DNA from 3 places in the Thermopolyspora sp. NPDC052614 genome. Region 3 is predicted to be linked to each of the others. Evidence: riboswitches for the same ligand, from Rfam matches in the RefSeq annotation. Region 3 holds a riboswitch; each other region holds the start of a gene.
The links. Region 3 has a riboswitch for cobalamin ahead of AB0K60_RS20930 (ABC transporter substrate-binding protein). Riboswitches for the same ligand answer to the same signal wherever they lie in the genome.
Positions count from the first base shown of each region.

Region 1: another riboswitch for cobalamin. It lies ahead of AB0K60_RS28650 (CbtB-domain containing protein); the one in region 3 lies ahead of AB0K60_RS20930 (ABC transporter substrate-binding protein).
Region 2: another riboswitch for cobalamin. It lies ahead of AB0K60_RS10865 (ABC transporter substrate-binding protein); the one in region 3 lies ahead of AB0K60_RS20930 (ABC transporter substrate-binding protein).

Region 1 covers NZ_JBFATZ010000016.1:148,207-157,543, forward strand. Annotated here, with positions in the region: gene AB0K60_RS28635 (hypothetical protein) at 1-235, opposite strand, end outside; gene AB0K60_RS28640 (MarR family winged helix-turn-helix transcriptional regulator) at 446-934, opposite strand; gene AB0K60_RS28645 (NADPH-dependent FMN reductase) at 1,021-1,611, shown strand; cobalamin riboswitch at 2,010-2,132, shown strand; gene AB0K60_RS28650 (CbtB-domain containing protein) at 2,182-2,361, shown strand; gene AB0K60_RS28655 (CbtA family protein) at 2,370-3,125, shown strand; gene AB0K60_RS28660 (histidine phosphatase family protein) at 3,164-3,700, shown strand; gene AB0K60_RS28665 (VWA domain-containing protein) at 3,777-5,855, shown strand; gene cobO (cob(I)yrinic acid a,c-diamide adenosyltransferase) at 5,899-6,501, shown strand; gene AB0K60_RS28675 (hypothetical protein) at 6,498-6,761, shown strand; gene AB0K60_RS28680 (cobyrinate a,c-diamide synthase) at 6,758-8,122, shown strand; gene cobN (cobaltochelatase subunit CobN) at 8,077-9,337, opposite strand, start outside.
Region 2 covers NZ_JBFATZ010000004.1:280,175-289,511, forward strand. Annotated here, with positions in the region: gene AB0K60_RS10850 (adenosylcobinamide amidohydrolase) at 1-29, opposite strand, end outside; gene AB0K60_RS10855 (ABC transporter ATP-binding protein) at 45-875, opposite strand; gene AB0K60_RS10860 (iron ABC transporter permease) at 872-1,837, opposite strand; gene AB0K60_RS10865 (ABC transporter substrate-binding protein) at 2,018-2,968, opposite strand; cobalamin riboswitch at 3,040-3,160, opposite strand; gene AB0K60_RS10870 (histidine phosphatase family protein) at 3,278-3,943, shown strand; gene AB0K60_RS10875 (hypothetical protein) at 3,964-4,236, opposite strand; gene AB0K60_RS10880 (DUF397 domain-containing protein) at 4,397-4,633, opposite strand; gene AB0K60_RS10885 (helix-turn-helix transcriptional regulator) at 4,634-5,455, opposite strand; gene AB0K60_RS10890 (ATP-binding protein) at 5,668-6,207, shown strand; gene AB0K60_RS10895 (helicase-associated domain-containing protein) at 6,638-9,019, shown strand; gene AB0K60_RS10900 (penicillin acylase family protein) at 9,164-9,337, opposite strand, start outside.
Region 3 covers NZ_JBFATZ010000009.1:195,113-204,449, reverse strand. Annotated here, with positions in the region: gene AB0K60_RS20955 (MATE family efflux transporter) at 1-324, opposite strand, end outside; gene AB0K60_RS20950 (LLM class F420-dependent oxidoreductase) at 321-1,343, opposite strand; gene AB0K60_RS20945 (YcaO-like family protein) at 1,382-2,707, opposite strand; gene AB0K60_RS20940 (ABC transporter ATP-binding protein) at 3,381-4,202, opposite strand; gene AB0K60_RS20935 (iron ABC transporter permease) at 4,175-5,263, opposite strand; gene AB0K60_RS20930 (ABC transporter substrate-binding protein) at 5,260-6,282, opposite strand; cobalamin riboswitch at 6,485-6,609, opposite strand; cobalamin riboswitch at 6,812-6,952, shown strand; gene metE (5-methyltetrahydropteroyltriglutamate--homocysteine S-methyltransferase) at 7,069-9,294, shown strand.

The DNA.
Region 1 (9,337 bases), on a different contig from region 3:
ACCCCGCCGTGACGGTGTACTCGTCGTCGCGTCCGGCCATGTGCCCCATCGGCTCGGAGTAGCCGCTCTTGGGCTCGGCCTCGTCGCGGGCGTCGCCGGGGCCGAGGTTGGAGCCGCGAATCGACGCAGGACCCACATCGCCGCCCCTGTTGTGCAGATCGGGGTCGAAGGTGGTGCCTTTGTTCTGCTCGCGCAGCCTGCGTCGCTCGTCCTGTCTGTCGCCCTCGCCGGCCATCGAAACCCCCTCCTTCGCCCTCCACCCGGCCACCTGCCCAGGCCATCGCCCCCATAACGATGTAAGGCCGACGCCCCGATCAGAGCCCGGCGGCGCGGGCCCGGCAGCGGAGGACGAGGAGGCCGCCCACGGCGGGAAGCCACGCCATGAGCTTCGTCACCCCATCGGCATCCTGGTCGTTGACCCGGCGGACAGAGCCGACGGAGCTTGCTAAGCGGCGTCGTCGCCGGTGGTTTCGCTGCGGTGTGGCTCGATGCGGTCGATCAGCCGACCACTCCAGGCGCGGATTTCCGCGGCCTGCTGAGGGGTGAGCAAGTCGAGGAAGTAGCGGCGGATGTTGCCGGCGTGGACGCCGATGGCGTCCTGCGTGGCGCGGCGGCCCTCGGCGGTCAATCCGATCCCCGCGCGGCGGCCGTCTGCCCCGTACTGGGTCCGCTGCACGAGGCCGCGGTTCTCCATACGCGTCAGTTGGTGTGAGACGCGGCTCTTGTCCCAGTCGAGCGAGGCGGAGAGTTCGCCGACGCGCATCTGGCGGCCGGGTGCCTGCCACAGCGTCATCAGCACGCTGAACTCGGCCTTCGAGATGCCGCAGTCACGCTGCAGGCCACGGTCGAGTTCCCGGACGAGCAGGCGCTGGGCGCGCGTCCAGAGGTCCCAGAGCTCCCACTCCTCGGGCTTCAGCGTACGAGTCTCCGCCATGGCGCAAATGATACCGGACAGGCGAGTTGTCACATCAACTCCACTAGTCCTAGAGTTGACGTGACAACTCCCATGGAAGGAGCATCATGGCACTCCGCATTGGCATCATCCTGGGCAGCACCCGACCCGGACGTCGGGGCGAGCAGATCGCCGCCTGGACGATGGAGACGGCACGCGCACACGGCGGCGCCGACTACGAACTGATCGATCTCGCCCGCCACGGTCTCGGCAACCTCGACGAGGCCGGAAATCCGACCCACCAGCAGTACGAGCACGACCACACCCGCAACTGGTCGGCACTGATCGACGGCTTCGACGGCTTCGTGTTCCTCACCCCGGAGTACAACCACTCCTTCCCCGGCGCGCTCAAGAACGCGCTCGACTACATCTACCGGGAGTGGAACGACAAGGCCGCCGGCATCATCAGCTACGGCGGGTGGGCCGCAGGCGTCCGAGCCGCCGAGGCACTGCGACTCGTGCTCTCCGAACTCCAGGTGGCGACGGTCCGCACCCAGCCCGCCATCCCGCTGCTCCCCTCGTTCTCCACCGGCGCTTTCGTCCCGCCGGAGGGCCTCGACGTCGCGGTCCACGGCATGCTCGACCAGCTCATCGCCTGGTCCGGCGCGCTACGCGAGGTACGCGAGGCCAAGTCGAAGGCAGCCGCGATCGTCGGCTGAACCAGCGCCAACACGTCGGCCGACCCCGCCCTCGTCATCATCTCGATCACACGGCCAAGGCATGCACGGTGCTGGGGCTCGGCCTGCACCGCTGATCGGAGAAGTCGGCGCTATCCGACAGGCCCACCCAGGGGAGGGATAACCCTCCCCAGGATCGCCTTCGCATGCGTCAGCGCGCCTACCGTCTTGCCTTGATCGTCGGTAGTGATGTAGACATCGGCCAACTGGTCGAGAATCCACAGGCCGTAACCGCCGTCCTCGCCCGATGCACGGCGCGTGGGTGTGTCACGTGAGCCGATCGGGGTGCCGAGTCCATGGATCCCTCCTCCACGTTCGGGGTCGCGTGTGGTGGCCGGGTGGACGGCCGTGCGGGACGGTTCGTTGACGCGGACCGTACAAAAAGGTACGTTGCGGATGATTTCACGAGAGTCCAAGGGAAATCCGGTGAGAGGCCGGTGCGGACGCGCCACTGTATCCGGGATGCGGATCCCGGGAGCCAGGTCGCTTGGGCTGTTGTGACCTCACTGTTCGGGACGCGTCTATCCCTGGGGAGGCACTCTGATGAGTGGCATGTCCGCTCCTACGTCCATTCCGTTGCCGCGGCTGCGTCCATGGCTGCTGGCCGTACCTGTGTTGTTGCTGATCGCCTATCTCGTATTGATGGACAACGGGGCCGTGTCACAGGCAGGAGCGCTTCTGCATGAGCTCATGCACGACGGGCGGCACCTGCTCGGCGTGCCCTGCCACTAGGGGCGGGCGTGGTTCGAACCCTGCTGGTCAGGGGCCTGTTGGTGGGCCTGCTGGCCGGATTCGTCGCGGGCGCGTTCGCCTTCTTCGTGGGTGAGCCGCGGGTGGACGCCGCGATCGCGCTGGAGGAGGCCGGTGCCGCTTCGGCCGGGGAGGCCGGTCACGGGCATGCCGAGGAGGGCGGTCACTCGCACGGGGACGAGGTTGTGGTGAGCAGGCCGGTGCAGAAGGCCGGGCTGTTCCTCGCCACCGGGCTCTACGGGCTCGCCGTCGGCGGGATCTTCGCGCTGGTGTACGCCGGGGTGCGTGGCCGGGTCGGGCCGCGGGACGACGGGCTGCTGGCGGTGGTTTCCGCTGGGGTGGCGTTTCTCGCCGTCATTCTCGTGCCGTTCCTGAAATATCCGGCTAATCCGCCTGCTGTGGGGAATCCGGAGACGATCAACGGTCGTACGGCGCTCTACGTGGTGATGGTCCTGGTCGGCCTGGCCGCCACGGTCATCGCGGTGGGGACGGCGCGCAGGGTCGACTCGGGTCCGTGGCAGCGCTGGGCGGCGGCGGTGGCGGCCTTCCTGGTGCCGGTGATCGCCGCGTGGCTGCTGCTTCCGGCGATCAACGAGGTCCCCGACGGCTTCCCGGCGACGCTGCTGTGGGAGTTCAGGATGGCGTCGCTGGGCACGCAACTGGTGTTCTGGGCGGCGTTCGGCGTGCTGTTCGGGTGGGTCACCGACCGGGCGGCCCGGCGACCGGCGACCGCCGCGGCCGGGTAGGCGGCGTGTTGTTCATCCGGCATGCCACCACGCGGGGCATGCGGGGTGCCTGCTTTCCGGGCGACGACGAGGCCGACCCGGCGAGTCTCGCCAAGGCGGACGGCAGGGTCTTCGGCGGGGAGCCCGGGCGGAAGGTCTGGGTCTCCCCCGCCAGGGCCGCGTCGCAGACCGCGTACGCGCTGGGGATGGTGCCGCAGGTGGCCGTCGATCTCGCGGAGGCGGACGCGGGGCGTTGGCGCGGCCGGCCGTACGCGCGAATCGCCGAGGAGGAGCCGGAGGCGCTGGCCGCCTGGCTCGCCGATCCGGACGCGGCGCCGCACGGGGGTGAGAGCCTTCGATCGATGTCGGTGCGGGTCGCGGCCTGGATGGACGCCATGCGCGTCACGCCCGACGTCGTCGTGGTGTGCGATGTCGGCGTCATCCGGGCGGCGCTCGGCCACGCGCTCGGCGTCGGGATCGTGCCCGCCGCGCGCTTCGACATCGCGCCGCTGTCCGCCACCGAGATCGCCCTCGCCGGCGAGGGCTGGCGGGTCGCCTACGTCAACCACTACGTCAACCACACAGCCGCGACGTGACCGTCACCGCCGCCGGTCGGCGGCGTACACGTCAAGGTGCACGTCAAGGCGTACGCATCAAGGGGAAGGCCGCTTCGTGACCGTCACCTATCCGTTCAGCGCCGTCGTCGGGCTCGATGATCTGAAGCTGGCGCTGGTGCTCAACGCGGTCTCGCCGAGGGTGGGCGGGGTGCTCGTGCGCGGGGAGAAGGGGACCGCCAAATCGACCATCGTGCGGGCGCTTGCCGCGCAGTTGCCGCAGGTGGAGGTGGTGTCCGGGTGCCGGTTCGCCTGTGATCCCGGCGCGCCGGATCCGGCGTGTCCGGACGGGCCGCACGAGCCCGGCGAGCATCGCCTGCGGCGGGCCGCGGCGCTGGTGGAGCTGCCGGTCGGGGCGTCGGAGGATCGCCTGGTCGGGTCGCTCGACGTGGAGCGGGCGCTGACCGAGGGGGTGAAGGCGTTCGAGCCGGGATTGCTCGCCGCCGCCCATCGGGGGGTGCTGTATGTGGACGAGGTCAATCTGCTCCACGATCACCTGGTGGATCTGCTGCTCGACGCGGCGGCGCTCGGCACCTGCTATGTGGAGCGGGAGTCGGTCTCGGTACGGCACGCTGCCCGTTTTCTGCTGGTCGGCACGATGAATCCGGAAGAAGGCGAGCTGCGGCCGCAGTTGCTGGATCGGTTCGGGCTGACGGTGGAGGTGCGGGCGTCGCGGGATCCCGGCGAGCGGGCCGAGGTGGTACGCCGGAGGCTGGCGTTCGACGCGGATCCGGAGGGGTTCGCGGCGGAGTGGGCCGAAGAGGAGGCGCGGCTCGCGCGGCGGATCGCCGAGGCGCGGGCGCGGGTGGGCGCGGTGCGACTGCCGGACGCGCGGCTGCGGCAGATCGCGACGGTGTGCGCGGCGTTCGAGGTGGACGGGTTGCGGGCCGATCTGGTGACCGCGAACGCGGCGATCGCGCACGCGGCCTGGCACGGCCGGGACGCGGTGACGACCGAGGATGTGCGGGCGGCGGCCCGCCTGTCGCTGCCGCACCGGCGGCGGCGTGACCCGTTCGACGCGCCGGGGCTGGACGAGGAGTTGCTGGATGAGCTGCTGAGGCAGACCTCCGGTCCCGACGATGACGTGCCGCCCGACGGCGGTGGCGGGGAGTCGCCGCCCGATGGGACGAATCCGGATATTTCTGGGCTTGATCCAGCGGGCCAGGAACGGGAAACAGGGGCGACCGAACAGACCCGGCCGGGCCCCCTGGCCCCGCCGGAACAACCGGAGGGGCCAGGGGTCCCGACCGGCCGCCGGGAGGACGCCGGGAATGGCGGCCGCGACGCCGACGACGCCCGGCCGGAGGAGACGGGACGGCGATCCGGCGACGGCTCCGGCCAGGTCGCCGCCGTCGCCGCGCCGTACCGGGTGCCCCTGCTGAAGGTGCCGGGGGTCGGCGAGGGCGCCGCCGGGCGGCGCTCGCGATCGCGAGGCCGGCACGGCCGGGGCATCGGAGCCCGGTTGCCGCAGGGAAAGGCCCACGACATCCACGTGACGGCGACGCTGCTGGCCGCCGCACCCCACCAGGCCCGGCGTGGCCGCACCGGACCGGGCCTCCTGCTCCGGCAGGACGACCTGCGGCAGGTCGTCCGCGAGGGCAGAGAGGGCAACCTGGTGCTCTTCGTCGTCGACGCCAGCGGCTCGATGGCCGCCAGAAAACGGATGACCACCGTCAAAACCGCCGTCCTGAGCCTGCTGCTCGACGCCTACCAGCGCCGCGACAAGGTCGGCCTGGTCACCTTCCGCGGCACCACCGCCGAGGTGCCGCTGCCGCCGACCTCCTCCGTCGAAGCGGGCGCGGCCCGGCTGCGCGCCCTGCCCACGGGCGGACGCACCCCCCTGGCCGCGGGCCTGATCAAGGCGGCCCAGGTGCTCCGCGTGGAACGCCTCCGCGACCCCGCCCGCCGTCCCCTCCTGGTGCTCGTCACCGACGGCCGCGCCACGTCCGGCGGCGACGTGGACCGCGCCGCCGCCCTCCTGCACGGTACGGCGAGCGTGATCGTGGACTGCGAAACCGGCCCGGTACGGCTCGGCCTCGCCGCGCACCTGGCCGCCAGGTTGCAGGCCGCGCTCGTCCCTCTCGACGCGCTGTCCGACCTGGGCTCGGTCGTACGCGCCCATAGAAGGGCCGGCTGAGGAGCGCGGCCGTACGCGCAAACGCACGAGAGGAAGGGCGGAGATGCCGCAGGGGAAGCCGGTGTCGGTGCCGGATGACGGACTGACCACGCGGCAGCGGAGAAACCGGGCGCTGCTGATGGTGCATACCGGGCCGGGCAAGGGCAAGTCGACGGCCGCGTTCGGGATGGCGTTGCGAGCCTGGAATCAGGGCTGGCCGATCGGGGTGTTCCAGTTCGTGAAGTCGGCCAAGTGGCGGGTCGGCGAGGAGCGGGCGCTGCGGGTGCTCGGGGACAGCGGTGAGGGCGGGTCGGTGGCCTGGCACAAGATGGGCGAGGGCTGGTCATGGATTCAGCGGCCCGGCACCGAGCGAGATCACGCGGCCGAGGCGCGGGAGGGCTGGGCGCAGATCAAACGGGACCTGGCCGCCGAAACCTACCGGTTCTACGTACTGGACGAGTTCACCTATCCGCTCAACTGGGGCTGGCTCGACCTGGACGACGTCGTAACGGCGCTGACGACCCGCCCGGGAAACCAGCATGTGGTGATCACAGGTCGGGACGCCCCCGACCGCCTGATCGAGGTGGCCGACCTGGTGACCGAGATGGGCAAGGTACGCCACCCCATGGACGCCGGGCAGAAGGGACAGAAAGGCATCGAGTGGTGACGCGTGCCGTCCCGCGTCTCGTCATCGCCGCGCCCAGCTCCGGCGGCGGCAAGACGACGGTCGCCACCGGCCTGATGGCCGCACTGCGCGCCCGCGGCCTGCGGGTCTCGCCGCACAAGGTCGGCCCGGACTACATCGACCCCGGCTACCACGCCCTCGCCACCGGCCGCCCGGGGCGAAACCTGGACCCCTGGCTGGTGGGCGAGGACCGTACCGCACCGCTGTTCCTGCACGGCGCACGGAAAGGCATCGAGTGGTGACGCGTGCCGTCCCGCGTCTCGTCATCGCCGCGCCCAGCTCCGGTGGCGGCAAGACGACGGTCGCCACCGGCCTGATGGCCGCACTGCGCGCCCGCGGCCTGCGGGTCTCGCCGCACAAGGTCGGCCCGGACTACATCGACCCCGGCTACCACGCCCTCGCCACCGGCCGCCCGGGGCGAAACCTGGACCCGTGGCTGGTGGGCGAGGACCGTATCGCACCGCTGTTCCTGCACGGCGCACGGGACTGCGACATCGCGATCGTCGAGGGCGTGATGGGGCTCTTCGACGGCCGGGGCGATGACGACTTCGCCTCGACGGCCCACGTCGCCCGCCTCCTCGACGCGCCGGTCGTGCTGGTCGTGGACGTGTCCCGGCAGAGCCGCTCGGTGGCGGCGGTCGTGCACGGTTTCGCCACCTTCGACCCCCGCGTACGGCTCGGCGGCGTCATCCTCAACCGCGTCGGCTCCCCCCGCCACGAGGAACTGTGCCGCTCGGCGCTTGCCGCGTACCCCATCCTGGGCGCGATCCACCGCGACGACGCCGTCTTCACCCCCTCCCGCCACCTGGGCCTGATCCCCGCCGCCGAACGCGGCGGCGAAGCGGTCCGCGCCGTGCGGCGCATGGGCGAGCTGATCGCGCGCTCCTGCGACCTCGAAGCCCTGGTCCGCCTCGCCCACACCGCTTCCCCGCCGACCGTCACCGCCTGGGATCCGGCCGAAGCCCTCTCCCCGTTCTCTCCCGCCGATGGCCGTGGCCGTGCCGAAACGCAGGGAAAGATCGTCGCCGTGGCGGGTGGGCCGGCTTTCACCTTCGGCTACGCCGAGCATGTGGAGCTGCTGCGCGCCGCCGGAGCCGAGGTCGCGGTGTTCGACCCGCTTCGTCACGAGGGCCTGCCCGAGGGTACGGGCGCGCTCGTGCTCGGCGGTGGCTTCCCCGAGGTCTACGCGGAGCAGCTCGCGGCCAACGAGCGCCTGCGCGAGCAGCTTGCCGCCTTCGACGGCCCGGTCGCGGCCGAATGCGCCGGGCTGCTCTACCTGTGCCGGGAGCTTGACGGTCGGCGCATGTGCGGCCGAATCCCGGCCGTGGCCCGGATGACGGACACGCTGACGCTCGGCTACCGCGAGGCCACGGCGCTGCGCGACTCGCTGCTCACCCGCACCGGCGAGCCGCTGCGCGGCCACGAGTTCCACCGGACCACGATCGAGCCCGTCCCCGACCCGCTGCTGCGCTGGGACGGCGGCGCGGACGGGCACGGCGACGCCCTCCTCACCGCCACCTACCTGCACCTGCACTGGGCGGGCGCGCCAGTGCTCGCTCAGCGGCTCGTGTCGTCCTCCAAATCGCCCTCGATCTTGAGGTAAACCCGCCGAAGGCCGTCCAGGATGTCGGCGTCCGGATGCTCCCACATGCCGCGCTCGGCCGCCTCCAACAGCCGTTCGGCGATGCCGTGCAGCGCCCACGGATTCGACTTCGCCATGAACGCCTGATTCTCCGGATCGAGCACGTACGTCTCGGCGAGCCTGTCGTACATCCAGTCGGCCACGACCCCGGTCGTCGCGTCGTAGCCGAACAGGTAGTCGACGGTCGCGGCCAGCTCGAACGCCCCCTTGTAGCCGTGCGCGCGCATCGCCGCGAGCCAGCGCGGGTTCACCACCCGGGCGCGGAAGATCCGCGCGGTCTCCTCGGCCAGCGTGCGGGTGCGCACCGCGTCCGGCCGCGTGTTGTCGCCGACGTACGCGGCGGGGGCCCGGCCGGTGAGCGCGCGCACGGTCGCGACCATGCCGCCGTGGTACTGGAAGTAGTCGTCAGAGTCGGCGATGTCGTGCTCGCGGCTGTCGACGTTCTTCACCGCGACCGCGATCCTGCGGTAGGCGTTCTCCATGTCCTCCCGGGCGGGCACGCCGTCCAGGTCGCGGCCGTACGCGTAGCCGCCCCACACCGCGTACACCTCGGCCAGGTCGGCGTCGTCGCGCCAGTTGCGGCTGTCGATCAGCGGAAGCAGCCCCGCCCCGTACGCCCCGGACGCCGAGCCGAAGATCCGCATCGTGGCCCGGCGCTCGTCCCCGTGCCCCTCGGCCCTGACGTGGGCCCGCACGTAGTTGTCCTCATCCGATTCATCCAGGCCCGCGACCAGCCGTACCGCATCGTCCAGCATCGTCACCACATGCGGGAACGCGTCCCGGAAGAACCCGCTGATCCGGACGGTCACGTCGATGCGCGGACGCCCCAGCTCGCCGAGCGGGATCGCCTCAAGACCCGTCACCCGCCGGGACGCCTCATCCCACTGCGGCCGCACGCCGAGCAGCGCCAGCACCTCGGCCACGTCGTCCCCGGCCGTGCGCATGGCGCTGGTCCCCCACACCGACAGCCCCACCGACCGCGGCCACCGCCCATGATCGGCCTGATAGCGGGCCAGCAGCGACTGCGCCATCGCCTGCCCGGTCTCCCAGGCGAGCCTGCTCGGCACCGCCCGCGGGTCCACCGCGTAGAAGTTCCGCCCCGTCGGCAGCACGTTGATCAGCCCGCGCAGCGGCGACCCGCTCGGCCCCGCCGGAACGTATCCGCCGTCCAGCGCG
Region 2 (9,337 bases), on a different contig from region 3:
GTCATCGGATGCGGAACCGGTTCTGCCATGGACTACCTCGGCGGCTACCCGCCCTCGGGGCGGACCAGGTGGATCAGGGGGCGGTCGCCCGGCCCGGCCTCGACCCGGACGCGGGCGCCGAAGTGCTCGGCCAGCGACGTCGCCGTCAGCACCTCGGCGGGCGGCCCGGCCGCGACCGGGCGGCCCTGCGACAGTAGCAGCACCGCGTCGGCGTACTGCCCGGCGAGGCTCAGATCGTGCAGGACGGCGACGACCGTGAGGCCGTCGGCGAGCCGGAGGCGGTCCACCAGTTCGAGCACCTGCTGCTGGTGGCCGAGGTCGAGGGCGGTCGTCGGCTCGTCAAGCAGCAGGATCGGCGCCCGCTGGGCGAGGGCGCGGGCGAGCACGACCCGCTGGCGTTCGCCGCCCGACAGGTGGGCGAGGCGGCGCCGGGCCAGCGCCGCGAGCCCGAGCCGGTCGAGCACCGAGGCGGTGATCTCCCGGTCGGTGCGGCCCTCCCGCCCCAGATAGGAGATGTACGGCGTGCGCCCGAGCAGCGCGTAGTCGAACACGGTCATGTCGGGCGGCAGCGACGGCGTCTGCGGCGCGTAGGCGAAGAGCCGGGCGCGTTCGCGCAGGCTTCCGGCGTGCGCGGGCTCGCCGTCCACGAGCACCGCGCCCGCGTACGGCACGACCCCGGCGATCGCCTTGAGCAGCGTGGACTTGCCCGCCCCATTGGGCCCGATCACGGCCAGCCAGGCCCCGCCCGGCACGGTCAGCTCGACGCCGGACAGCACCGGCTTCCCGCCGAGATCCACGCCCAGCCCTCGCACCGCGAGCCCGCCGACCGTCTTCCGCGCCGCCTCGTTCCGTCCCTCGCGGGCGGGGGCGCTCACGTCTCCACCGACCGGGTGGCGCGCAGGACGGCGACGAAGAAGGGGGCGCCGACGAAGGCGGTGACCACGCCGATGGGCAGCTCCGCCGGGGCCACGACGGTACGGGCCACCAGGTCGGCGACGACCAGGAACGCGGCCCCGCCGACGAGCGAGAGCGGCAGCACGATCCGGTACGAGCCGCCCGCCAGCCGCCGCACCACGTGCGGCACCACCACGCCGACGAAGCCGATCAGCCCGCTCACCGCGACCGCGGCGGCGGTGGCGAGCGACGCGGCGGCGAGGACCACGAGCCGGACGCGGGCCACGTTGACGCCCAGCCCGGCCGCCTCCTCGTCGCCGACCGACAACACGTCGAGCAGCCGCCCGTGCAGCAGCATGACGGCCGTGGACGCGACCGTGTAGGGCGCGATCACCGCGAGCTGCTCCCAGCTTCCGCCGAGGTCGCCGAGGATCCAGGCGTACACGCGCTGCAGCTCCTCGACGTCGAGCTGCTGCACGAACGTCTGGATCGCGGTGAGGAACGACATGACCGCGACGCCCGCGAGCACGAGCGTCGCCGTGCCGCCGCCGTGCACCGCCGTGCGGCCCAGCGCGTACGCCAGGAAGACCCCGCCGACGGACCCGGCGAACGCGGCCACCGGCACGGCCGCGTTCCCCGCCTCACCCGGCAGGAGCACGACGGCGAGGGTGACGGCGAGCCCGGCCCCGGCGGCGGCGCCGAGCAGGTAGGGGTCGGCGAGCGGGTTGCGGAACACGCCCTGGTAACCGGCCCCGGCGATGGCGAGCAGCCCGCCGACGACCACCGCGGTCAGCACGCGCGGCAGCCGCAGCTCCAGCAGCAGCGCCTGCTCGACCGGCGACAGCCCCGGGTCCACCGTGACCAGCGGCAGCCGGTCGAGCAGCGTCAGCAGGACTCCCCTCACCGGCATGTCGGCGGCCCCCACGAGCAGCCCGGCCGTCATCGTGGCCGGGAGCAGGATCACCGCCACAAGCACCGGCAGCACCCGCGCCCGCCGCCCCGGCACGGCCACGGCCGGACGCCGGAGGAACCCGGAAGGCGCGGAGGCCGCAGGCTGCTCGGCGACAGCGGTGTGTTCGGAGGCGGCGGAGTGCTCGGACGACGCGCGACGGACGCCCATGGATCAGCCGGACGCTTCGCGCACGGCCCCGCCGACGGTCTTGGCGAAGTCGACGACGCGCGGCCCCCAGCGGGAGGCGATGTCGTCGTCAAGGCCGATCACCCGGTCGTTCTTGATCGCCGACAGGCCGGACCAGCCCGGCCGCTTGGCGAGGGTGTCCCGGTTCTGCCCGCAGCACTTCGCGGTGGCGAGGAAGATCAGATCCGGGTCGGCCTTGGCGATGAACTCCGTCGACAGCTTGGGGTAGCCGCCGCTCGCGTCCGGCGCCTCGTCGGCGATGTTCACGAGCCCGAACAGGCCGTAGACCCGGCCGATGAACGTGCTGGACGTCACCGAGTACGGCGTGGTGTCCACCTCGTGGTAGAAGCTCAGCTTCTTGTTCTTGGGGGCCTCGGCCGCGAGCCGGTCCAGCTCCCGCTTCATGCCGTCCGCGACCTCGCGCGCCTTGTCCGCGTTGCCGGTGGCGGCCCCGAGGTCGGCGATCTGGTCGTACGCGTCGTCGAAGTCGGCCGCCGACGGCTCGACGAGCACGGGCACCTTGACCTTGCCCAGCTCGGCCACGATGCCGCCCACATCATTGGTGATCACGACCAGGTCGGGCCGCTGCTCGACGATCGCCTCGACGTTGGGCTTGAATCCCGACAGCGAGGTCTTCGGCGCCTCGGCCGGGAAGTTGGAGCGTTCGTCCACGGCGACGACCTGCGGCCCGGCGCCGATCGCGAACAGCGTCTCGGTCGCGGTCGCCGAGAGCGAGACGATCCGCTCCGGCCGCGCGGCGATGGTGACCGCGCCGTTGCCGGCCTGGACGGTGACGGGGAACGCGCCGGACGCGGACGCGGTGGCGGCGGGGGGTGCGGACGAGGGGGCGGGTGCGGAGTCCTGTGCCTGGCCGCAGGCGGCCAACCCGAGGACACCCAGCAACGCGCTCGCCAAGGCCAGCCGTACGGGCCTCACGAGATCCTCCAGGGGTTGCCGGGAATCGAGGGACCCGTGCGGACGGATCACCCTTTTCCACGAGGGTTGATGTCGTCGGCGCGGTGCCCAGGCGACCTGGCTCGCCCTCACGGGCATGACAGTTGCGGGACAGCACCGGACTCCCACCGGATTTCGCTGAGCACAGCGCGTCCCTGGCACGGTATCAACCCCTGATCGCCCCATCCAGCCGCGGGTCGGGCTTCGGACGGCGGCCGAGCGGCGGCACCGACCGGGCCCCGGCGAGCCCCCCGTACGGCGGGGAATCGGCGACCGGCATGATGGTCGAATATGGCTGAGTTGATTCTGCTCCGGCACGGCGAGACCGAGTGGAGCCGCGACCACCGGCACACCGGCCGCACCGACGTCCCCCTGACCGGGCGCGGCGAGCAGCAGGCACGGCTGCTCGCCCCCGAGTTCGCCGGCCACCGCTTCGCGCTGGTCCTCGTCAGCCCGGCGCTACGCGCTCGCCGTACGGCGGAGTTGGCCGGCCTGACCGCCGGGAACGGCGCGGCGGCCCCGGAGCCCGACCCCGACCTGTGGGAGTGGGACTACGGCGGCTACGAGGGCGTCACCACGGCCCGGATCCGCGAGGACCGGCCCGGCTGGTACCTGTGGCGCGACGGGGTCATCCCGGGCGGCCCCGAGCATCCCGGCGAGACGATCGACCAGGTGGGGGCACGCGTCGATCGCGTCATCGCCCGGGTCCGGCCCGTCCTCGCCGACGCCAACGCCGAGGCCGACCCCGACACCGACGACGGCGGCGGCGGGAACGGCGGCGATGTGGCCGTGGTCGCGCACGGTCACCTGCTGCGGGCGCTGACCGCGCGCTGGCTCGGCCTCCCGCCGCGGGACGGCCGCCTGTTCCGGCTCGACACCGGAACGATCAGCGCCCTCGGTTTCGAGCACGGCGAGCCGGTGATCCTCCGCTGGAACGCCCCGGTGCGCTCGCCGTGAGGCGGCACACGCCGGAACGCTCAGACGGTGGCGACCTGCTGCGGCTGCGGACCGCGCCCGGTGAGCCACTCCAGCACCTTGCGGTGCCCGCGGCGGGCGTCCTCGAAGTGCCCCCAGCGCCAGTAGCGGGGCTGGTCGCGCACGCCGGTGACCCAGGTGCGGTAGGCGACGGCCCGCTCCTCGCCCGTCTCCCCCGTGGCCGACTCCGCCGGCGCGGCCACGCCGTAGGTACGGATCACGACACGGCCGCCCGGTGCGAACAGCACGTCGTCGGCCACGGGGTACAGCGTCATCCGGTCCAGCATCAGGGCCCCCACGATGTCGTCCAAACAGATGTCCGAACGCGTGTCGTCGTCGCGATGGACGGGTCCCAATGTGCCGGACTCGACGATGATCCGGGTTACACCACCACCGCACCCGCGTTAATCGGATGCGGTCAATGTTAATAAGCGGTTACGCCAGCAGGTTGTCGAACTCGCCGTCCTTCACCCCCATGACGAGGGCCCGGATCTCATCTCGCGTGTAGATCAGGGCGGGGCCCTCGGGGAAGCGGGAGTTCCTGACGGCGATGTCACCGTCGGGGAGCTCGGCGAGCTCCACGCAGTTACCGGTCGAGTTGCTGTGGATGCTCTTGCGCCACCGGACCCCGTCGAGGTCGCTGGCCGGCATCCCGTTGTACGTCTGCTGCATCTACATCTCTCTGAGAATGTCCCCGAGTATCTCAGCGGTGCCGCCTGGCGTGGTGCTCTCCACGCACAACTGCTCCATCGCGGTGAGGTACGGGTCGATGTCCTCACGCTTGTCCAGGTATAAGGCACCCCAGAGCTGCTCGACGTAGACCACGTCCGACAGGTCGGACTCTGGAAAACGCAAGATTGTGAACGCCCCGCCTTCGGCGGCGTGCATGCCGAACTTGAACGGCATCACCTGGATGGTGATGTTCGGCAGAGTCGAGACGTCCAGCAGGTGCTGGATCTGCTCGCGCATGATGTCGGGGCCGCCGATCGGCCGCCGGAGCGCCGCTTCGTCGATCACCGCCCACAGCTTCGGCCCGTCCTTGCGGCCGAGACGCTCTTGCCGCTGCATGCGCATATGCACGCGGCGTTTGAGCTCCTCCTCCGAGCCATCCGGATATCCGAGCTGGATGACCGTGCGGGCGTACGCCGCGGTCTGCAGCAGGCCGGGCACGAACTGCACCTCGTAGGTGCGGATCACGGCCGCGGCCTCCTCCAGGCCGACGTAGGTGGTGAACCAGCTTGGCAGCAGGTCGCCGTACTTGTGCCACCAGCCCGGCGTGTTCGCCTCACGGACCATCTCCAGCAGGCTACGGCGTTCGGCGTCGTCGTTGACGCCGTAGAGCGTGAGCAGGTCTTCGACGTCACGTGTCTTGAAACCGACCCGGCCGAGCTCCATTCGGCTGATCTTGGACTCCGAGGCCCGGATATGGAATCCGGCCACCTCGCGGGTGAGTCCTTTTTGCTCGCGCAGCCGCCGAAGGCTGGCACCGAGCATGATGCGCCGAACTGTGGAGCCGGAACCCGGCGGATCTATGGACACGTCACTTTCCTCCGGTTGTGGACTGCATCACACAGTCTGTCAAAGATCGCGCGTGGGCTCCCCTTTCAGATTCAGGGTTCCTTGAGACAACGGTAGCGCGTGCACGAGGCTCTTGCACGTGCATTCGCTCTTGCACTTGCACATGATGTTGGAGCATCCTTGTTCCCATGCATTCCACGGACCTGACGCGTGGACAGAGCAAGCCGGCCTTCGACTGGTGGCCCCCGCTCGGCTGGTGGCCCGACCCCGCCCGCGATCTGCTGGGCGGGCGCTTCCACGACCCCGCCGCCACCGCCACCTTCGCCCTCCCCGCCCGTCCGGAGGTGGCGCGGACCGCGCGCACCTTCGCGATGAACACGCTGTGCGGCTGGGCGATGGAGGACCTCGCCGAAGGCATGGGGCTGGTCGTCTCCGAGCTCGCGACCAACGCCCTGCGGCACGGCCTGGCGCTCGCCGCACCCCGCGCGGCCGAGCCGATCCGGCTCTCGCTCATCCGCCGCGGGTCCCTGGTGGCCTGCGCCATCGCCGATCCGGGGACGACGCCGCCGGTGCTGCGGCACCCCGCCCCGCTGGAGCCCGGCGGACTCGGCCTGCACATCGTCGACTCGCTCAGCGTGCGCTGGGGATGGTCGCCGCTGACCCCCAGCGGCAAGGCGGTCTGGGCCATCCTGGAGACCTGCGCCGGGCCCGCCGCCGCCTGCTTCTGAAGATCTTCCTGTTAATGGTGGGACTTCTGCGTTCCCCAATTTTTCCCGAGTTTCGCGGGCTTCCGCGAAGAGCATTGACGACTTCCGATAAGTGGAGAACAGTTCCCGGTAACGGGAATCGCCGCAGACGTCCGCACGGCGTGCGAGGGCCCGGGACCCGGCTCGGCCGGGCGACGGGTGCCGGAGGACGGAGGCGTCCCGACCTGATCCACGGCACGTCCTGCTCGTAATCGATCCGCGGAGAACATGTAGATGACGGGATCCATGTCGTACCTGGGCATCCCGTCACACCGGCTGCGCCGGGAGACCCCCGCGCCGCCGTCGGCACGGGCGGAATCGGTGTGGATTCCGGCAGGCAGATCCCGAACAAGGGTGATCTGCATTACGGTGGCTTTCTGGTCGGTCCCGCAAGACCTATGAGAGATCTGTGATGGACGATCACCTACTCGGCTGGCTGACGACCCTCGACGAAGACCGGCTCGCCCGCGTTCTGGCCAATCGGCCGGACGCCATCGCGGCCCCCTGGCCCCGGCGTTTGAACACCCTCGCCGAGCGCCTCATCGACAATCTCGCGGTCATGGAGGTCATGCGCGGCCTGCCGCTGCCGCCGCTCGAGCTGCTGCAGGCGTGCCTGGTGATCGGCGACCGCGCCACCGAGGACGAGCTCGCCCGCTTCCTCGGCGTACCGACCTGCGAGGTGCGGCCCTGGCTTGAGCACGTGTACGACCACGCGCTCGCCTGGCCCGGCCCCGACGGGCGCATCCACCTGGCCGACGCCGTCGCGCGCTGGTGGACCGCGCCGTGCGGCCTGGGCGACTCCCTCGCCTCGTTCCTGGAGGCCTGGACGCTCAACGTGGAGGAGCTGCGACGGGTCAGCCGCCGCCTCGGCCTCTCCACGCAGGGCGGGAAACGGCAGCTCATCGGCCGTATCTGCGCGACGCTCTCGGACAGCGACCAACTGGGCGCGCTGCTCGCCGACGCCCCCGACGGCACGCTCGGCCTGCTCGACGACTTCGCCTGGGACGGGCCGGTGCGCAGCGTGAACGGCGAACGTTTCACCGTCGAGGGCACCGCGGAGAAGTGGGCCGCCGACCGCGGCCTGCTGTTCCGCACCCGGTGGGACATCGCCGAGATGCCGCGCGAGGTCGCGCTGGCGCTGCGCGGCCCCGACTACCATCCCCCGTTCACCCCCGAGCCGCCGGACGTGGCGACCGTGCGGGTGGACACCGCCGCGGCCGAGCATGAGATGTGCCTGGCCGCGCCGCACGTGGTCGACCGCGCCGCGGCCCTGCTGGAGAACACCGACAAGACCCCGTTGCCGCTGCTGAAGAACGGCGGCGTCGGCGTGCGCGAGGTGCGGCGGGTGGCCAGGGAGACCGGCAGCACCGAGGCCGAGACTCGGCTGCTGCTCGAGGTGTGCGCGGTCGCCCGGCTGATCGCCCTCGACGAGACGGCCGGCGGCCTGGTGCCCACCGAGCGCTTCGACGCCTGGCGGCTGGAGGACGCCCCGGCCCGGCTGCGGGTGCTGCTGTCGGCCTGGTGGCGCATGGAGCGCTCGTCGTTACGCCGCCAGGACGGCCGATATCCGACCGTCCTGGGTGACGACGCCGCGGGCGAGACGGTGGCCCGGATCCGGTGGGCGGTGCTCGGCGCGCTCGCCGGGCTGCCCGAGGGCGCCGCGTTCGCCACGCTGCCCGAGCTCGTGCAGGCCGTGCACTGGAGGGCGCCGCTGCTCGACCGGGAGCTGCTGGCCGCCTGCTGCCCCGCCGTACTGGAGGAGGGGCGGCTGCTCGGCCTGGTCTCCGGCGAGAGCGCGACCTCCCTGGGACGGGCGCTGGCCCACCTCGGCGCGGTCGCCGGGGCCGAGCAGGACGAGCAGGTGCCCGAGGTCGAGCACGATCCGGCGCTCATCGAGCATTCCACCAAGGCCCTGGCCGGCGCGCAGCGCACCGCGCTGTTCGGCCCGGACCTCACCGCCGTGGTCACCGGCCCGCCGTCGGCCGAGCTCGCCTCGCTGCTGGACCGGGCCGCCGACCGGGAGAGCAAGGGCGCCGCCTCGGTCTGGCGGTTCTCCCCCGCGAGCGTACGGCGCGCCCTCGACGCCGGCCACGGCGCGGAGAGCCTGCTCGCCGACCTGGCCCGCGCGGGCACGCTGCCGCAGGCGCTCACCTACCTGATCCGCGACGTGGCGCGGCGGCACGGCGAGGTCACCGTGACCACCGTGGCCTGCATCATCCAGGGCTCCGACCCCGGCCTGCTCGCCGAGATCGCCGCGCACCGCCGGCTGTCCAAGCTGGGCCTGCGGCAGCTCGCGCCGACCGTGCTGGCCAGCTCGCAGCCCGCCGAGCGCACCCTCGCCGCGCTGCGCGAGGCGGGCTACGCCCCGGTGCCGGTGGACGACACCGGCGAGATCACCATCCGGCGCGAGCCGCCGGGCGGCAAGCTGATCCTGCTGCCGGGCGGGCAGGTCGCCGAGCTGGACACCACGCCGTTCGCCCTCGCCGAGCCGCCGCCGGACCCCCGCGAGCACGCCCGCCGCCTGATGCACGCGCGGGACCCGGAACGGCAGCCGGGCCAGACCTGGGCGGTGATCGGCCGCCTCGCCTCCCGCCTGCCGACGGCGCAGCAGTCCCTGCTCGGCTTCGTCGTCGACCGCGGCGTCCGCGCGATGATCACCTTGACGGACGGGATCACGGCCACGATCAGCCACGGCGAGCTGCGCCGCAACGTCCTGGACGCCTGGTGCGAGGAGGCCGGCGACTACCTGGAATTCCCGCTCGCGGAAATCTCCTCCGTCACCAGCGCGTACTGAGGGCGGTTTGCGGGACCGGCGCCTGCTCACAGGAGGCTCCTGCGTCCCGGTTCAGGCATGAGGGAACCGAGCGATGAAACGTGAGTGAAAGAACAGAGAAAAGCGATTTACCGAAGCCGGTGCATCTGCACGTGCATCTGCGAGTTACCGAGGTGTGAGTGTCAGGGTGGTGACGGCGTCGGCGCGCACGGCGCGTTCGGTGTGGCGCATGGGGATGGTCCTCCCATCGGCCCACAGATCGGCCTGATCGGTGTAGTTGGTGTGGAAGGCGTGCCCGGAGGCACCCGTGAGGTTGATCCATCGGGATGCGTCCAGGTC
Region 3 (9,337 bases):
GCCGATGATCGCCCCGGCGACGATCGAGGCGGCCAGCCCCACCCGTGCCACCCGGGTCACCGCCGCGGGCGTCCCGGCTCCGTGCGCGTGGGCGACCTTGACCTGTACGGCCGTCGCCCATCCCCGCACGATCACCAGGGCGATCAGATAGGCGGGGGCGGCCAGCGCGAACGCGGCCAGCGCTTGGGCGGACCACCGGGCCAGCAGGACCGTGTCGACGACGTTGACGACGATCTGCGTCAGCCCGGCCACCAGCAGCGGCGCCGCGAGCGCCCACAGCCGCCGCACCGACGGCGCCGCACCGACCGCCGCCGGTTCGCTCACAGGGCGGCCCGCGCGGCTTCCAGCAGTTCGGTGTCCCGGCTGAGCAGGATGAGCGTGTCCACCCGGGACTCGCGCCAGGCCGCGAGCCGCTCGACGATCGCCTCGATCGGGCCGAGCAGCGCCACCTCGTCCAGCAGCCGGTCGGGCACCGCCGCCGCGGCCGCCGCCTTGTCGCCGTCCGCGAAGTGCTTGCGTACGTCGTGCGCCGCGCCTTCGTAGCCCATCTGAGCGACGACGTCGGTGTAGGTGTTGCGCACGCCCGGGGCGGCCGCGCCGATCAGGTGGGCGAACAGCGGGCGCAGCCCGTCCCGCCCCTCCTGGACGGTGCGGGCGCGGGCCACGTAGACGATGGGGCAGATCCTCACCTCGCCCGGGGAGCGTCCCGCCCGCGCGATGCCCTCCTCCAGCGGGGCCAGAATGGCGGTCTCATGCTCGGGGGCGTACATGCCCGCCAGCCAGCCGTCGGCGATCTCACCGGTGAGGGCGAGATTGCGGGGACCGATGGCGGCCAGGTAGACGGGCACGTGCGGGCGCAGCGGCGTCATCTCCGAGCGGATCGGCCTGGCCCGGCCGGTCGACCCCGGCCCGGTGTACGGGAGGGTGTAGATCTCGCCCTCGTACCGTACGCGTTCCTCGTGCGCGATGGCCTTGCGCACGATCTCGACGTACTCGCGGGTACGCCGGAGCGGGCGCTCGTACGGCAGGCCGTGCCAGCCCTCGACGATCCAGGGCACCGACAGCCCGAGCCCGAGCCGGAACCGGCCGTGCGACAGCACGTCCAGAGTCATCGCGGTCATCGCCGTCGCGGCGGGGGTGCGTGCCGGGATCTGCATGATCGCGGTACCCAGCTCAATGCGTTCGGTGACGGCCGCCAGGTAGCCCAGCACGCTGACGGCGTCCGGGCCGTACTCCTCCACGCTCCACACCGAGTCGACGCCGATCCGCTCGGCATGCCGGATCACCGGGAGCATTTGCTCAATGGGTTCACCCCCGTAGCCCATGGCCAGTCCCAGCCGCATGCGCCCTCCTTCGGTTCGGCTCGTGGTGCTCTCGGTCATCAGGCGAACGGCAGGGGCCGCAGCACAAGGGCGTCCTCGGTGAGCGGCCCCGGCACCCAGCCACGCGCGACGGGCTCGGCCGCCAGCCGGTTTCCGCCGAGGAGCGGGAAAGCCGCCGGGGCGCTGCCGTACAGGCCCGGCACCAGCACCCGGACCACGCTCAGCCCCGCCGCCCGCACGTCCCGCGTCGTCAGGTCCACCGCGTACACGCGCAGCCCCTGCTCGGCGAGCGACCGCAGCGGTCCGACGGTTTCGGGCGGGAGCGGCGGCCCGGACGGCACGCGCAGCCGGTCCAGTACGGCGTCCTGCAGGCGTTCGTCGAGATACACCTGGACGTGCATGCGCACGTCGTTCAGGTCGCGCCAGCCGTGCCGCAGATCGTCCAGGTAGGCCCGGTCCTCGCGGTACGGCAGGTAGGGCCGCCGGGTGATCGCGCCGCACCGGACCCCGCGCCAGAAGGGGCCGTCGCCGTCGAGCAGTTCGAGCCCGGTCTCGTAGGTGCCGATCGCCTCGGTGAACGCCTTGGCGGCGGCCTCCTCGGCGGTGGCCCGGCAGGCGCTGCCGAACCCCACGACCCGGCGCCGCCGGTCCTCCACGAAGACCGCGGCCACCATCGCGTCGAACGTCGAGGGCACCCGCAGCAGCGACACCGCGAGCCCGGCCTCGGCGGCCTCCCGCAACCCCGTCGCCAAGGGGCCCTCGGCCGGCGCCGGAAGCGGGGAGGCCGGGGCGCCGCTGTGCCACCACAAGGTCACCGCGTCGCGTTCCAGCACCTCCCGCAGCGCGGCCTCGCGCGCCCGCTCCGGCGAGTCGGCGGCCGCCGTCCCGGCCAGCACGGGGTAGTTCGTCGGCGGCTCCTCCCGGCGCGGGCCGCGGAAGTAGTTGACGTACGTCAGCGAGGCGGGCACCAGGACGCGTCCGCCGTCCAGGTCCTCGGCGGCGGTCCAGGCGATCTCCAGATCCGCCGTCATCGGCGTGAACGGGAAGCCCCGCGCCTCGTACTGGCCCTTGGAGTAGAGGGCGAACGTCCGGGGATCGACGGCGGGCTCGGCCAGCGTGCGGAACCCGGCACGGATCAGCCCATCGGGGACGTGGTCGGCGCAGTGGCGTTCGACCGCCTCGCCGATCGCGGCCTTGCGCGCCGCGTCGTCGTCGCCCAGGCTCGCACCGCCGGTCACCTGGTGGACGGACGCCGTATCCGGGTGGCTCGCCGGGTAGGCGGAGTAGGAGATCATGCTCGGGACGACCGGGGCGCGCGGCCGATCCCGCCGGATCCTGCTGATCAGCCCGAGTTCCTCGTCTACCAGTGGGCGGGGTCGTCGCACGCGGCTCCTCTCACCTGTGGCCATCGTGGACGGCCGTCATGGCCGGCCGTCGTTCCCCCGGGGGCCGGGACCGGCGAGGGCCCCGGCCGTACCGCCGACGGCGGCTACTCGTCGTCCTCTTCCTCACGCCACTCGAACGGCGCGTCCACCGCGGGGGTGTGGGACTTCACGCAGGACTGCAGGTCCTCGGGCTCGGCGAAACCGGCGTGCCTCATGTGTGTCCTCCTTCGGCCGTGCATATCACGCACTACTGCAAGTGATATGCAGTTGCTAGTCTATGGCAACTACTGAAGCACGGAAGCGTCGCGACTTCAAGGAATTGATTTTGGAAGCGCTGCGCAGTAGTCGCATTTGATCCCGTCAGGCACCCGGCGATGAAGGCAGCATGTGGTGCGCCGAAATGCCAGTTTCGGCTCGGCGAGCGTACCCTTTTCGGCCGGCCCGCTGCGGCCGAGCAGCCCGCTCGTCCGTACCCGGAGTTCACGTTGCGCCGGCCGCTCGCGCCGCCGCCATGAACAGTAATGAATGACCCGAATGCGGCCAAATCGCCAAAGGATGCGGCGATCGTTTCCGGAGGCGCCGGTCGAAACCATTACCTGGTCGCGGGACTCCAATTCCTTTGAAGCGCGTGACGACAACACCGGGACGGCGTCCGGCCAATCGCGCGGGGTCTTCAGTTCGCGGCGTCACCCCCTCCGGTTTTCACAATCACATGGGGGATGCCGGTCTCCGGATGCGGGGTGACCTCGGCCTCGACCCGGTAGACGTCCGCGAGCAGGGCGGGCGTCAGCACCTGGCGCGGGGTGCCAAGCGCCACCACCTCGCCGCCGTGCATCACGCAGATCCGGTCGCAGAACGCGGCGGCGAGGTTGAGATCGTGCAACGCGACCACCGTGGTGACCCCGAGCCCGCGCACCAGACGCAGCGCGTCGAACTGGTGGCGCAGGTCCAGATGGTTGGTCGGCTCGTCCAGCACCATCGTGCCCGGCCGCTGCGCCAGCGCCCGCGCGATCAGCACCCGCTGCTTCTCGCCGCCCGACAACCGGTCGAAGGGCGCATAGGCCAGCCCGGCCACGTCGAGCCGTTCCAGGGCCTCGGCGATGATCGTCCGGTCGTCGGCGTCGTCGCCGGCGAACGCCCGCTTGTGCGGGGTGCGACCCATGGCCACCACGTCGTAGACGGTCAGGTCGAAGTCGCCGCCGGTCTCCTGCAGGACCGCGGCCAGCCGCCGGGCCAGCCACCTGCCCGGCATCCGCCACACGTCCTGCCCGTCGAGCAGCACCCGGCCGGAGGTGGGCCGCCGGGCCCGGTAGAGCGTGCGCAACAGAGTCGACTTGCCCGCGCCATTGGGACCAACCAGCCCGAGCACCTCACCAGGCGCCACGTCCAGGCTCACCCCGCGCACGAGATCCTTGCCGCCGACGCGCACCGACACCTCTCGTACGGCCAGCTCGGCCGCCCGCGCCGTCACCGCGCCCGCCTCCTCATCAGCCATAGGAAGAACGGCCCGCCGACCAGGGCCGTGACGATCCCCACCGGGATCTCCTCGGGCGTGATCAGAGTCCGCGCGAACAGATCCGCCAGGATGAGGAACGCCGCCCCGAGCAGCGCGGTGGCCGGCAGCGCCCGCCGATGGTCGGCGCCGACGAGCAACCGCACCACATGGGGCATGATCAGCCCGACGAACCCGATGGTCCCGCTAACCGCGACGACGGTCCCGATCACCATGGCGACCAGCACGAACAACGCCGCCCGGAAGCGGTGCACGTCCAGTCCCAGCGAGGCGGCCGCCTCCTCCCCGGCCAGCAGCAGGTTCAGCGGACGGCTGACGCCGAGGAGCACGGCGGTGCCCAGCAGGACGGCCGCAGCGGGCACGCCCACCATCGCCCAGGTGGTGCCCGCCAGGCCCCCGAGCATCCAGCGCACCGCCGACTGCGCCTTGTGCGGATCGCCGGAGGTCACCACCAGGAAGCTGGCGACGGCCGACAGCACCTCGGCGGTCGCCACCCCGGCGAGCACCAGCCGCACCGTCGTCATCCGCCCGCCCGACCTGGCCAGGAAGTAGACGGCGACCAGCGCGGCCAGCGCCCCGGCGAACGCGGCGAACGGCAGCGAGAACGCCCCGAACAGCGTCAGGTTGAACACCACCACGCCCACCGCACCGACGCTGGCGCCCGAGGAGACGCCCAGCAACATCGGATCGGCCAGCGGGTTGCGCACCAGGGCCTGCAGCGCCATCCCGCAGACCGACAGGCCCGCCCCGATGACCCCGCACAGCAGCACGCGCGGCAGCCGCACGTCCATGACGATGGTCTCCCGCACCGGGGTCCAGACCTGGTCGGCCAGCGCCGGATGGATACGGTGCAGCAAAATCCCCCACACCTGCCCGGCCGGCAGGCTGATCGACCCGGCCGCGATGCCCGCCGTGCCCGCCGCGGCCAGCAGCAGCACGAGCAGCCCGATCACGAGCGGATACGGCGGCCCCGGCCGCCGCGGCGGCAGCGCGACGGCGGCCGGCGCGTCGACGCCCCGCGCCGCCTCGGTAAGCTCACTCACTTGAACTTGTCCGCGTGGATCTGGCGGGCCAGCGAGTCCACCGCCGACGGCACCCGCACGCCGAGCACCGCCGACGACAGCGGCAGCACCGCGAACCGCTCCTCCTTGATCGCCGGTACGTCCGCGAGCGCCGGATTCGACAAGAGGAACTTCTTCTTGTCGGCCACCGGCTGGTCGCCGTAGTCGTAGATGACGATCCACTCGGGCGCCCGCTCGGCCACCTGCTCGAACGACACGTCGCCCCACGCCTTATCCACGTCGGCGAACACGTTCTCGGCGCCCGCCGCCTTGATGATCTCGTTGCCGATGCCCTTGCCGCCGGCGGTGAACGCGGTCTTATCACCGCTGTCGTAAACGAACAGCTTGACCGGCGTCACTCCGGCGAGCTTCTCCTGGACCTCGCTCAAGGGGGCGCGCAGTCGTGCGATGAGCTTCTCGGCCCGATCCGGCACGCCGAAGATCTTGGCGACGTTGCGGATCTCCTGGTCCATCATGGGCATGGTCACCGGGCCGCTCGGGCACTCCTCGATGTTCAGGTAGGTCTTGATGCCGGCCTTGCCCAGCGCGTCACGAGCGCGGCCCTCCTTCGCGTCGAAGGCGCTGGCGAAGCCGCCGTACACGAAGTCGGGCTCCTCGGCCAGCAGCGCCTCGTAGGAGGGGTTCTCCTTGGCCAGCACCTTCACGCCGTCGTACGCCGCCTGGTACTCGGGCAGAATTTTGTCGTCGAGGTAGGCGGTGCCGATCATCGACTGCTCCAGGCCGAGCGCGAGCATCACCTCGGTGGCGTGCTGGTTGATCGACACCGCCCGCCGCGGCGGACTCTCGTACGTTGTGGTGACACCGCAGTTGTCGATGGTGACCGGGAATCCCGCGGCAGGCGCGGAGTCCGTGGCCGGGGCGGTCGCCCGGCCGGTGGTCGCGTCATCAGTGGGAGCGGCTCCGCAGGCGGCGACCAGCGCGGCGGAGATGAGAGCGGACAGCAGGGCGAGCAGCAGGGACAGGGGACGTCTGCCCGTCATGGACGGTTCCTCTCACGGGATGTGCACAACGGGGCGGCACTACCGGCATGCGGGGGGAGTCGCACGACGAAGGCCACCGGGCGCCCGCCCATGCGGCAACCGCGCGCCACGGGCACATGGCACGTTCCCTCGGCTCGTCGGGCACGCCGATCCGCTCCTCTCCGGGGAGATCCGCCCCAGTTCATTGAGGAGGCGACCGCGTGAGTCTCCTGGCTCTCGGGTCGATGCTCGTCCCCGCCTTCCCACCCCCAGGGGCAGTGGCTCAGTGGGGATCCGCTCGCCGATCACAGTGGCGGGACCGCGCCGGTCTCACACCGGCTTCCTCGTCCGCGCTCGCCTTTGCGCCATCATGACACGAGGGCCCTTCCGCCACCAGCGGCGGATCGGCCGTCCGGTCCGGGGCCGGCGGCCCTGTCGCGCGGCGGCGATCAGGCGGCGCTTCGGGCCAGGCCGATGTCGCCGGGCCGAATCGGGGGGTTATGCTGGCGGCGCGGTTGGTTCGCCCGGCGCCGTGCGGCGGCGGGCGTCGTAAGAGGGAACCCGGTGGAATTCCGGGACTGCCCCGCAGCGGTGAGTGGGAACGACCGCCGTCATGAGCACTGGACGGGATGTCCGTCTGGGAAGCGACGGCCAGTAGGAACGAGCACGACGCCCACGAGTCCGAAGACCTGCCCGCCGCCCGTGCGTCCCGTGTGGCGCGCGGTGGTCCATGGTCTCGCGGGAGGACCGGTGGCGGCCTTTCCCGATGCCTGTGGACCGGCATGGCACAGTCGAGGGAAGGACGCCATGAGTCAGGTCACCACGACCGTTTTGGGGTATCCCCGCATCGGCACCGGCCGGGAGCTGAAGCGGGCGATCGAGGATCACTGGGCCGGTCGCGCCGACGCCGGTCGGCTGGAGGAGGTCGCCGCCGAGGTGCGGCGGCAGATGTGGCGACAGATGGCCGAAGCCGGGCTGGACGCCGTCCCGTCCAACGTCTTCTCGCTGTACGACCACGTGCTGGACACCACCGTCATGCTGGGCGCGACACCTGAGCGGTTCGCCGGCCTGGACGACCCGTACTTCGCGATGGCGCGAGGGACAGACGGGGTGCCGCCGCTGGAGATGACCAAATGGTTCGACACCAACTACCACTATCTGGTCCCTGAGCTGGGGCCTGCCACCCGGTTCCGGCCGGACTGGCGCAAACCGCTGAGCGAGTACGCCGAGGCCGCCGCGCTGGGGATCCGGACCCGCCCGGTGCTGGTCGGCCCGCTGACCTACCTGCTGCTGGCCAAGCCGGCCGTGCCGGGATTCGCCCCGCTGGAACTGGTGGACGAGCTGACGGAGGTGTACGCCGAGCTGCTGGAGCGGATGTCCGGCGCCGGCGTGGCCGAGGTGCAACTGGACGAGCCGGTGCTGGCCGCCGACCGTACCGCCGGGGAACTGGCCGCGCTGCGGCGCGTCTACCGGCGCCTGGGGGCGCTGCCCAGCCGGCCACGGCTGCTGGTGGCGACATACTTCGGCGAGATCGGCGACGCGCTGGAGGTGCTGGCGAGAACCCGGGTGGAGTCGATCGGCCTGGACTTCGTGGCGGGGCCGGGCAACCTTGAGACGCTGGCCGCGGCGGGCGGCCTGCCGGGCAAGACGCTGGTCGCCGGGGTCGTGGACGGCCGCAACGTGTGGCGGGCCGACGTCGACAGGGCGGTGTCGTTGTGCGCGACCCTGCTCGGGCTCACCGACCGGCTGGTGGTGAGCACCTCCTGCTCGCTGATGCACGTCCCGCTGGACCTGGACGCCGAGACGGGCCTGGACCCGCGTCTACGGGAGAGGCTGGCCTTCGCCCGGCAGAAGACCGCCGAGGTGACGGCGATCGGCCGGGCGCTGCGCGAAGGGCACAGAACGAGACCCGCGACGCGGGTGAAGCGCGTCGTGGACGCGCGGGTGCGGGCTCGGCTGGAGGCGCTGGGACAGGGCACGTCGCGCTCCCCGTTCGAACGTCGCCGTGCCGCGCAGCGGGCCGGTCTGGGCCTGCCCGTCCTGGCCACCACGACCATCGGGTCGTTCCCGCAGACCGGCGACGTCCGGCGGGCCCGCGCCGAGCTGCGGGCCGGAACGATCGACCAGGCCGAGTACGAGCGGCGGATGCGCGCCGAGATCGACCGGGTGATCGCCCTTCAGGAGGACGTGGGTCTGGACGTGCTGGTGCACGGCGAGCCGGAACGCAACGACATGGTGCAGTACTTCGCCGAGTTGCTCGACGGCTACGCGACCACCGAGCACGGCTGGGTGCAGTCCTACGGCACCCGGTACGTGCGCCCGCCGATCCTGCACGGCGACGTCTCCCGGCCCGCGCCCATGACGGTGAAGTGGGTCACCTATGCGCAGTCCCGTACGAAACGACCGGTCAAGGGCATCCTGACCGGCCCGGTGACCATGCTGGCGTGGTCGTTCGTCCGCGACGACCAGCCACGGGCCGACACCGCGCGGCAGGTCGCGCTGGCGCTACGCGACGAGATCCGCGACCTGGAGGCCGCCGGGATCCGCATCATCCAGGTCGACGAGCCCGCGCTGCGCGAGCTGCTCCCGCTGCGCCGGGCCGCCCACCGGGACTACCTCGCCTGGGCCATCGGCGCGTTCCGGCTGGCCACCGGAGGCGTCGCCGACACCACCCAGATCCACACCCACATGTGCTACGCCGAGTTCGGCGAGATCATCGACGCCATCGGCGAGCTCGACGCCGACGTCACCAGCGTCGAGGCGGCCCGCTCCCGCATGGAACTGCTGGACGAGCTGCGCTCTGCCGGCTATCGGCGCGGCATCGGGCCGGGGGTGTACGACATCCACTCCCCCCAGGTGCCGACGGCCGAGGAGATCGAGGCCGCGCTGCGCACCGCCGTCGCCTCGGTGGACCCCGGCCTGCTGTGGGTCAACCCCGACTGCGGCCTGAAAACCCGCGGCTACGCCGAGACCGAGGCCGCCCTGCGCACCATGGTCGATGTAGCCCGCCGCCTGCGCGCCGAGATCCGCTGAGCCTCCGGCGTACGGCCGCGGCGACCCGAGCCGCGGCCGTACG